2 regions of the Gracilibacillus sp. JCM 18966 genome follow, and region 2 is predicted to be linked to the other one. Evidence: predicted binding sites of a transcription regulator. Region 2 holds the regulator's gene; the other holds the start of a gene.
The links. The regulator Rex, encoded in region 2, represses fermentation and respiration genes when NADH is low (regulators of the CRP and FNR family bind a similar motif). The targets are predictions, from matches to a motif close to TTGTGAAATATTTCACAA.
Positions count from the first base shown of each region.

Region 1: the regulator Rex is predicted to act here: its motif matches at 2,330-2,347, upstream of ACZ5N5_RS02445 (AtpZ/AtpI family protein).

Region 1 is NZ_AP043883.1:548,198-552,633, reverse strand. It holds gene wecB (non-hydrolyzing UDP-N-acetylglucosamine 2-epimerase) at 1-91, shown strand, start outside; gene ACZ5N5_RS02450 (S8 family serine peptidase) at 187-2,292, shown strand; gene ACZ5N5_RS02445 (AtpZ/AtpI family protein) at 2,614-2,841, shown strand; gene ACZ5N5_RS02440 (ATP synthase subunit I) at 2,841-3,209, shown strand; gene atpB (F0F1 ATP synthase subunit A) at 3,233-3,955, shown strand; gene atpE (F0F1 ATP synthase subunit C) at 4,045-4,251, shown strand; gene atpF (F0F1 ATP synthase subunit B) at 4,380-4,436, shown strand, end outside.
Region 2 is NZ_AP043883.1:1,871,577-1,876,012, forward strand. It holds gene ACZ5N5_RS09015 (ABC-F family ATP-binding cassette domain-containing protein) at 1-1,376, opposite strand, end outside; gene ACZ5N5_RS09020 (redox-sensing transcriptional repressor Rex) at 1,533-2,177, shown strand; gene ACZ5N5_RS09025 (DUF4305 domain-containing protein) at 2,201-2,401, opposite strand; gene ACZ5N5_RS09030 (CPBP family intramembrane glutamic endopeptidase) at 2,406-3,110, opposite strand; gene groES (co-chaperone GroES) at 3,541-3,825, shown strand; gene groL (chaperonin GroEL) at 3,889-4,436, shown strand, end outside.

The sequences.
Region 1 (4,436 bases), 1.3 Mb from region 2:
TCCATATGGAGACGGAAAAGCATCAGAGCGAATAGCTGATGCGATCCGCTACTTTTTCAATCAAACAACTGAACAGCCAAAACCATTCTAAAGTCCCGATTTTTTCGGGGCTTTTTCTAATGGAAAAAAACATCATAGAATTGTTATTTATGTACACACTAGTGGTACATAAGGAGTTGGCGTGACATGATTTGGTGGTTATTAATGACATTGATAGTACAACCTGAGCAACAAGAGCAATCATTTATCATCGAAGTAGAGGATAATCCACATGAGATTGCTGAGGAAATGGAAACCTATTACCCACGAGTAGAGATACTACATATTTATGACACGATTTTTAATGGTATTGCGATTAAGGCAGATAATCGTACGTTAAAAAAACTGAAAAACAGAGGGCTATTTAAACAAAGCTATCCAGTTCAAAAATATCAAGCGCTGGAAACAAAGGAAACGATTAATCAAAGTGTCCCTTTTCTTCTACCAGAAAACCTACCATATACAGGTGATGGTGTAAAAGTCGGGGTGATTGACACAGGCATTGACTACACCCATCCCGATCTCCGAAAAAGCTATAAGGGTGGCTATGACCTCGTTGATTTCGATCAAGATCCGATGGAAACAACAGAAGAACAGGGCATACCTACCTTGCACGGAACCCATGTAGCCGGAATTATTGCAGCAAATGGAGAAATGAAAGGAGTTGCGCCAGAAGCTGAACTATATGGATATCGTGCATTAGGCCCAGGTGGAACTGGGACCTCCGTACAAGTAATGGCAGCAATTGAGCAAGCAGTAGAAGATAAGATGGACATCATTAACCTATCTTTAGGTAACACCATTAATGGACCTGATTGGCCAACATCGATAGCGGTTAACCGTGCCACGGAACAAGGTGTTACCGTTGTAATTGCCAATGGTAACACAGGGCCAGACCCATGGACAGTTGGATCGCCTGCAACAGCCGATAGTGTCATTGCCGTTGGTGCCTCTACACCACAAATCGAGCATCCCTACTTATACGATCGTTTTTTAGAAAAAAAAATAGAGCTTTGGCCAATGCAAGGTGCGCCTCCTTGGTTATTGGAGCGAGATCTACGTATAGCTCACGAGGATAGAGCAAAAGACAAATTACCGATGGATAGCATTTTAATCGTCGACCGTGGAAAACAACCTTTCACAAAACTAGCCATAGAAGCTGAAAAAAGGGGAGCAAAAGCATTATTAATTGCTAATAATGAGGAAGAAAGCTTTCAAGGAGCGATCGAAGCAGAGATAAGTATTCCGGTTGCTGGTATTTCCAAGGAAACAGGTGAATGGTTGAGGAATGCCCATGGCTCTTATTTGGAAATCAAGCATGAAAAAATTCAAGATACCGTAACAGATTTTAGTTCAAGAGGACCCGTGACAGTCAATTGGGCAATAAAGCCAGAGGTAGTGGCACCTGGTGCAAGCATCATGAGTACTGTACCAAATGGCTATCAAAGTCTTAATGGGACAAGTATGGCCGCCCCTCATGTAGCAGGAATATTAGCATTGTTAAAAGAAGCACATCCAGATTGGACACCTCAACAGTTGAAAGCAGCCTTATTAACCACAGCTGATCCACTAGAAAGCTTTCTTCCAACAGAGCAAGGAGCGGGAAAGGTTGATATAGGTGAAGCAATTAATACAGATACATTACTATATCACTCCTTTGTCCAGCTTGGGAAAAGTGGTGCTATCCTTGAACGAAGCAGCCATTCCATGATAGTGGAGAATATAGGAGATCAGCCTATCAGCTATAGCTTTCAACAGCCAAAGCTATCACAGGATTTGCGTTTTCATTTACCTAGCTCCTTTACATTACAGCCAGGGGAAAAGAAAGAGATTGAAATAGAAGCAATACTTCAAGCAAAGCAGCAGGCAGAACCTTTCCTGCAAGGTTATCTTTATCTCAATGATCATCCGATACCTTACTTGTATGTGACCGAAGCAGCTGATGTTCCGATGGCAATGGGACTTGAATTCTACTTAGAACCATTTGATGGTCAGTATCACTATCAGTTGTACATGGTAGAGGATGCAGAAAGTGTGACGGTTGATTTATATGATGACAAAACATTTGCATTTAAAGAAACCATTTTACAGTTAAACGACCAGTCAAAAGGAGTGGTCGAAGGTAGCTTAAAGAAAGATAGGATACCAGCTAAAGGGAGCTATGTGGCAAATATCACGGTGATCACGACAAATGGAGAAAAATATCAATACCAAACACCAATTCTGATAGAAGATACACTCCGTCAAGAATAAGTAACTTGATGGAGTGTATATCATTTAATCTTTCGAATTGCGAAATAATTGTCACAAATTGTTCGAAAACAATAAAAAAATAGCTCAGATTTGAATATTCGAGGATTTTGGACAAAATACTCGTATCTTGTCCGTATATTCTGAGATTTTGTCTTGAAAATGGATTGACAATAATCGTGCCCTATTGTATGCTATTTGATGGTAGATGATAAGGTTTGCATAACTGTGACAAATTTTTCTATATATAGGAATTTTTCCGCGAAATCAACCTTTTTACCCTATACATAATTTTTGTATACGTGAAATATGGAGTGATGCAGTTTGACATCACCAGGGAGTAAAAGACCATTACAAGGCTTAGCGATCACAAGCGCCATCCTATCACAATTGGCTGGTGGTCCATTAATTGGATTGTGGCTTGGTAGCTGGCTAGATCGGTATTTTACAACAAAACCACTCTTTTTAATCATCGGTCTACTTTTAGGTCTAGGAGCCGGTTTATACGGAACTATTCATTACGTAAGAGAAATAACGGGAGACGAAGAATAATGGACCAATACAAAAAAATGATAACCCGTCAACGTAAATGGATGTTCTACCTTCTTGCACTTTTCGTACTAGGCTGGGGTTTTACCTCCTATACTAGTATCTTCCTCGGACTTCTCCTAGGAACAACATTGAGTTTTTATAACCTTTGGTTGATGCAAAGGAAAGTGGAACGATTCGGTCGTGCCGCAGCAGATGGCGGTAGAGTAAATGGAATCGGGACATTTACCAGACTTGCAACCGCAGCATTAGCAGTTCTCATTGCAATGCGATTCGAAGAACATTTCCATTTTTTATCTGTAATTATTGGATTAATAACAGCCTATGTTGTTATTATGATAGATTTTGCTCTATTTAGAAAACAAGACTAGCACAAGGAAGTGAGGTGAAGCAATTGGATCACGAATCACCGATGTTATACGATCTATGGGGAATTCCATGGTTAGACTTTAACCTAGCAACGGTTTTGATGACATTTATCACCTGTGTCATAGTTTTCTTTATTTGCTTTTTTGCATCAAGAAGATTGCAAATGAAGCCTAAAGGATTTCAGAACTTTATGGAATGGATTATCGATTTTGTTAAAGGCATTATCGGGGATACCATGGATTGGAAAACAGGAAAGGTATTTTTACCACTAGGATTAACATTAATTGTTTTTCTTTTTATAAGTAATATTTTAGGTGTTATCACCATGGTAACATTTGGACACACATTATGGTGGAAGTCACCAACCTCAGATGCAACCTTAACCCTATCCTTATCAACAATGGTTATTTTGTTAACACACTATTACGGGATAAAGGTAAAAGGTTTCAAAGAGTATACAAAAGATTATGTCAGACCAGTACCTTTTTTATTACCATTTAAAATCATTGAAGAGTTCACTAATACTCTTACATTAGGTCTACGTCTTTTCGGTAATATTTTCGCTGGTGAAATCTTATTATCTCTTATTACTAAAATGGCAATGATAGCAATTCCTGCCTTTGCCTTCTCCATTATTCCAATGTTGGCTTGGCAAGGATTTAGTTTATTTATTGGAGCAATCCAAGCATTTATTTTCACAATGTTAACAATGGTCTATATGTCTCACAAAGTGAGTTCAGATCATTAATATAATTCCTACTATCAACTACCATTCATCATAATTGATAGTACAAAAAATAAAGCAATAGTTATATATCTTAAAGGAGGAAATAGAATATGGGAGCTTTAGCAGCTGCAATAGCAATTGGTTTAGCGGCACTTGGTGCTGGTTTAGGTAACGGTATGATCGTAAGTCGTACAGTAGAAGGGATTGCACGTCAGCCAGAATTAAGAGGTGCACTTCAAACAACGATGTTTATCGGGGTAGCGTTAGTAGAGGCGATTCCTATTTTCGCCGTTGTAATTGCCTTTATGGTAATGTAATTCATACTTATAACCTGATAGAATGGCGAAGTTCGTCTTAGACAATCTTCGCCATTCCTTTGTAAGTAAGTATTGACAATGATAGAACATAGGATAGATACGATTAATTGTTGGAAGGAGTGAACACTGTGCAAGAACTAGCTAGTGGACTCATCATCAACGCATCCATAGGTGGTTTTCATGGT
Region 2 (4,436 bases):
GCGAGCCGAGCCTTTTCCCCACCACTAAGAGCTGATACTGGCCGTAGTACATCATCTCCACTAAAAAGAAAGTTTCCTAGAATGGTTCGTATATCCTTTTCGTTCATAAGCGGATAATCATCCCAAAGTTCACTTAGGACATTCTTTTCATGATGCAGTTGTGTCTGTTCCTGATCATAGTAGCCAATTTTCACATTAGCACCTAGTTGTATGGTACCCTTATCAGGATCTAGTTCGCCGATTATATTTTTTAATAATGTAGATTTTCCGACACCATTTGGGCCAACAAGGGCCATGCTCTCACCACGGGTTAGCTCAAGATTAAGATTTTCAAAAGTAAAAGGCTCAGCATTGTTATAACGGAATGCTAGGTCATTTACCTTGAGGACATCATTACCGCTCCTACGCTCCACGTTGAAACTAAATTTGGCAGAGCCCTCATCACCAAGTGGCTTGTCCATTAATTCCATTTTTTCTAACTGTTTGCGTCTGCTTTGTGCTCTTTTCGTCGTGGAGGCTCTCACAATATTTTTCTGTATAAAATCTTCCATTCGCTTTATTTCGGTTTGTTGTTTTTCGTAAAGCTTCCTATCACGTTCATAATTGGCTGCTTTTTGCTTTAAATATTTACTGTAATTACCGTGATACTTCTTCGATTCATGACGCGAAATTTCATAGACAATTTGAACCGTTTTATCAAGGAAGTATCGGTCATGGGATACGATCACAACGGCACCTTGATAGCTGTTTAGATAGCTTTCAAGCCATGTTAAGGTTTGAATATCTAGATGATTGGTTGGCTCATCTAGTATTAGTACATTAGGTTTTGTTAGAAGAAGCTTTCCAAGGGCGAGTCTCGTCTTCTGACCACCACTTAATGTGGCAATCGATGTGTCCCACATGGATTCAGGAAAATCTAGACCGTTTAGAACGGCTTTGATTTCAGGCTCATATTCATAGCCACCAGCTTGCTTAAATGCTTCTTGTTTGCGGTCATAGCTTACTAGTAGTTGTTGATATTTTTCTGTATCTGCTAATAGATCAGAATCTCCCATTTGCTGTTCCATGCTTCTCAGTTCCTTTTCTTCCTTTAACAAATGGGAAAAGATCTTTAACATTTCATCCCAGATCGTTTCTGTAGAATCAAGTCCCGTATGTTGGGCAAGATATCCTAAGGTAACATCCTTTGGTTTATGGATCTCTCCTTCATCATAGCTAAGGTTACCTGCAATTATATTTAATAAGGTAGATTTTCCCGCACCATTTCGACCAACAATGGCAATCCGGTCATTTTGTTTAATTTCTAGTTTTATATTAGATAAGATCAGCTCAGCACCAAATCGTTTGGTTAAATTGTTCACCTGTAAATAAATCATCATCGTTCACCTCAATGATGTAAGTGTATCTAAAAGGCGAACGAACTGCAAGTAAGGGAAGTAGATAGACAAGTGAACAATTTCACGACTTTTTTCTTTTTTTCTGTTAGAATAAAGAGAGAATAATATTTAATGAAGAAATAAGGGGAATAAAGGATGCCTAATCAACATAAAATTCCACAAGCTACAGCGAAGCGATTACCTTTATATTATCGTTTTTTGAATAATTTACATATCCAAGGAAAAGACCGTGTCTCATCAAAGGAACTTAGTCTTGCAATGAAGGTCGACTCTGCTACCATTCGCAGAGATTTTTCGTATTTTGGTGCATTAGGAAAAAAAGGATATGGCTACAATGTCGACTACTTACTCGGCTTTTTCCGTAAAACCTTAGACCAGGATGAGAATACGCCTGTTGTCCTGATTGGTGTCGGGAATTTAGGAACCGCTTTTTTAAATTATAATTTTACCAAAAACAATAATACGAAGATAGAAGTGGCATTTGATGCGGATCCAATCAAGGTAGGAACAGAGATTCGAAATGTCAATGTTCATCATATAGATGAATTAGAAGAAAAAATGGGAGATATTCAGGTAGCTATTCTTACCGTACCAGTTTCTGAAGCGCAGTCTATGGCAGATCGGCTGGTGAAAGCAGGAATAAAAGGTATCTTAAACTTTACCCCTGCAAGGATTACCGTTCCAGATAATGTTCGCGTCCACCATATTGACCTATCAGTAGAGCTGCAGTCACTCGTTTATTTTATGAAGCATTATCCATTAGAAATAGAAGAAAAATAAGAAGTGCTGATGAGAGGCACTTCTTATTTTTTCTTCGCCTTTTTAATTTTAAAATGTAAGCTTACTAGTCGTATTGCAACAACGAAATCAATGGTAGCAAAAAACGCTAATGCAAGTGTAATGAAATTAAATACCGTATCATCGGCAGATTTTATGCCAATATAGATAAATAATGAGCCCAAAATGAAATAGATGATGGCAGAGCCCAATGGTGAAAATCTCATGTTTTTAAAAGCCCCCAACTAAGATGAACTGTACCTGTTCTAGCATTTGTTCCATTTCTTCTGGATCAAGTGATAATTGCCCAATGACTGCAAATGTGTTCATCGCCATATGTGCAAGAATAGGTACGAGAATTCTTTTGGTTTCGACATAGATAAAGGCAAGCACAAATGCAACTGCTATATAGGTTAAGAGATGACTGAAATCGTTATGCAAGACAGCAAATAAAACCCCTGAAATAATTCCGGCAAAGAAGAAGTTCATTTTTTTATATAGGGAACCAAAAATCGCTTTACGGAATACGAGCTCCTCCAGGATTGGACCTAAAATAGAAATAAGAATAATAAATATTGGTGCTTGTCTCGCTACTTGCATCAATTGCATCGTATTTTCAGAACCAACTGGTGCACCAAATACAAAACGTTCAATGACGGTGGATGCTACCTGAGCAATTAATACTAAGAAGAAACCGAGTATTGTCCATAATACAATTTGTCCAATTCTTTTATCCCGTGATTGAAAGAAAGAATTTATTTCATCTCGTAGTAAATAGCAAGAGATAATCAAAGCAAGAACGAAGCTACCGATATTCCATCCAACCATTAATGTTAATGGATCTACGTTTGTGTACAACCGAAATGGTATAACAAGAAAAGCTGACAATTGTACCGCAACATAGGTAAGAATTATATAAATATACTTGGCAGGCAAATTCAAACGACTCCTTTTTATTTTTTTCTTACATGATACGTATTTTAACATAATTTTAGAATAAAATTGAAATAGTTCGTCTAAAGTTATTTTAAAATAAATGTGTTGTTCTTAAAATAATAGATGGTGTCCCTCTGTTTACTTCACGAAGCTCAAAACCCCTTTTATTGAAACCACACTCTATTAGGGTTCCTACAATAATAAAAACTCATACTAATGACGGCTGTTTGGAAATGCCGTAAAATTGCAAAGAGATCGATAGCATTCCCATTAACAAGAGATATTAAAAAATTTTTAAAAAAATTTATACTTTGTACTTGCAAAAAAAAATAGATTTCATTATTATAATAATTGTGTTAGCACTCAGGGTGATCGAGTGCTAAAATGATAAAAATCTAAATAAAGTCAATTTCAAGGAGGTTTTTAAACGATGCTAAAACCATTAGGTGATCGTGTCATTATTGAGCTTGTAGAGCAAGAAGAAAAAACAGCGAGTGGGATTGTTCTTCCAGATTCTGCGAAAGAAAAACCACAAGAAGGTAAGGTAGTAGCTGTTGGTTCTGGTCGTGTAACGGAAAATGGTGAGAAAGTGGCGCTTGAAGTTGAAGAAGGAAACAACATTATTTTCTCAAAATTTGCCGGTACAGAAGTGAAGTATGAAGGTAAAGAATACTTAATTCTTCGTGAAAGTGATATTTTAGCGATTATCGGCTAAGTATGTAGCGAAGTACGTTTGGATAAATATCATATCATTTAAATATTCAGGGAGGTATTTTTCATGGCTAAAGAAATTAAATTTAGTGAAGATGCACGTCGCGCAATGCTACGTGGGGTAGATACACTTGCGAATGCAGTTAAAGTAACATTAGGACCAAAAGGTCGTAACGTTGTATTAGATAAGAAGTATGGTTCTCCACTTATTACAAACGATGGGGTAACTATTGCTAAAGAAATCGAATTAGAAGATAAATTCGAAAACATGGGTGCTCAATTAGTATCAGAGGTAGCATCTCAAACAAATGATGTTGCAGGTGATGGTACAACAACTGCTACAGTACTCGCTCAAGCAATGATCCAGGAAGGCTTGAAAAACGTAGCTTCTGGTGCGAATCCAGTAGGGGTGCGCCGTGGTATTGAAAAAGCAGTAGAGGTAGCTACAGAGGAATTACGTAAAGTATCTAAACCAATCGAAAGCAAAGAATCGATCGCTCAAGTTGCGTCTATCTCTTCTGGTGATAATGAAGTTGGTCAATTAATCGCTGAAGCTATGGAGCGCGTAGGTAATGATGGTGTTATTACTATCGAAGAATCAAAAGGCTTCAATAC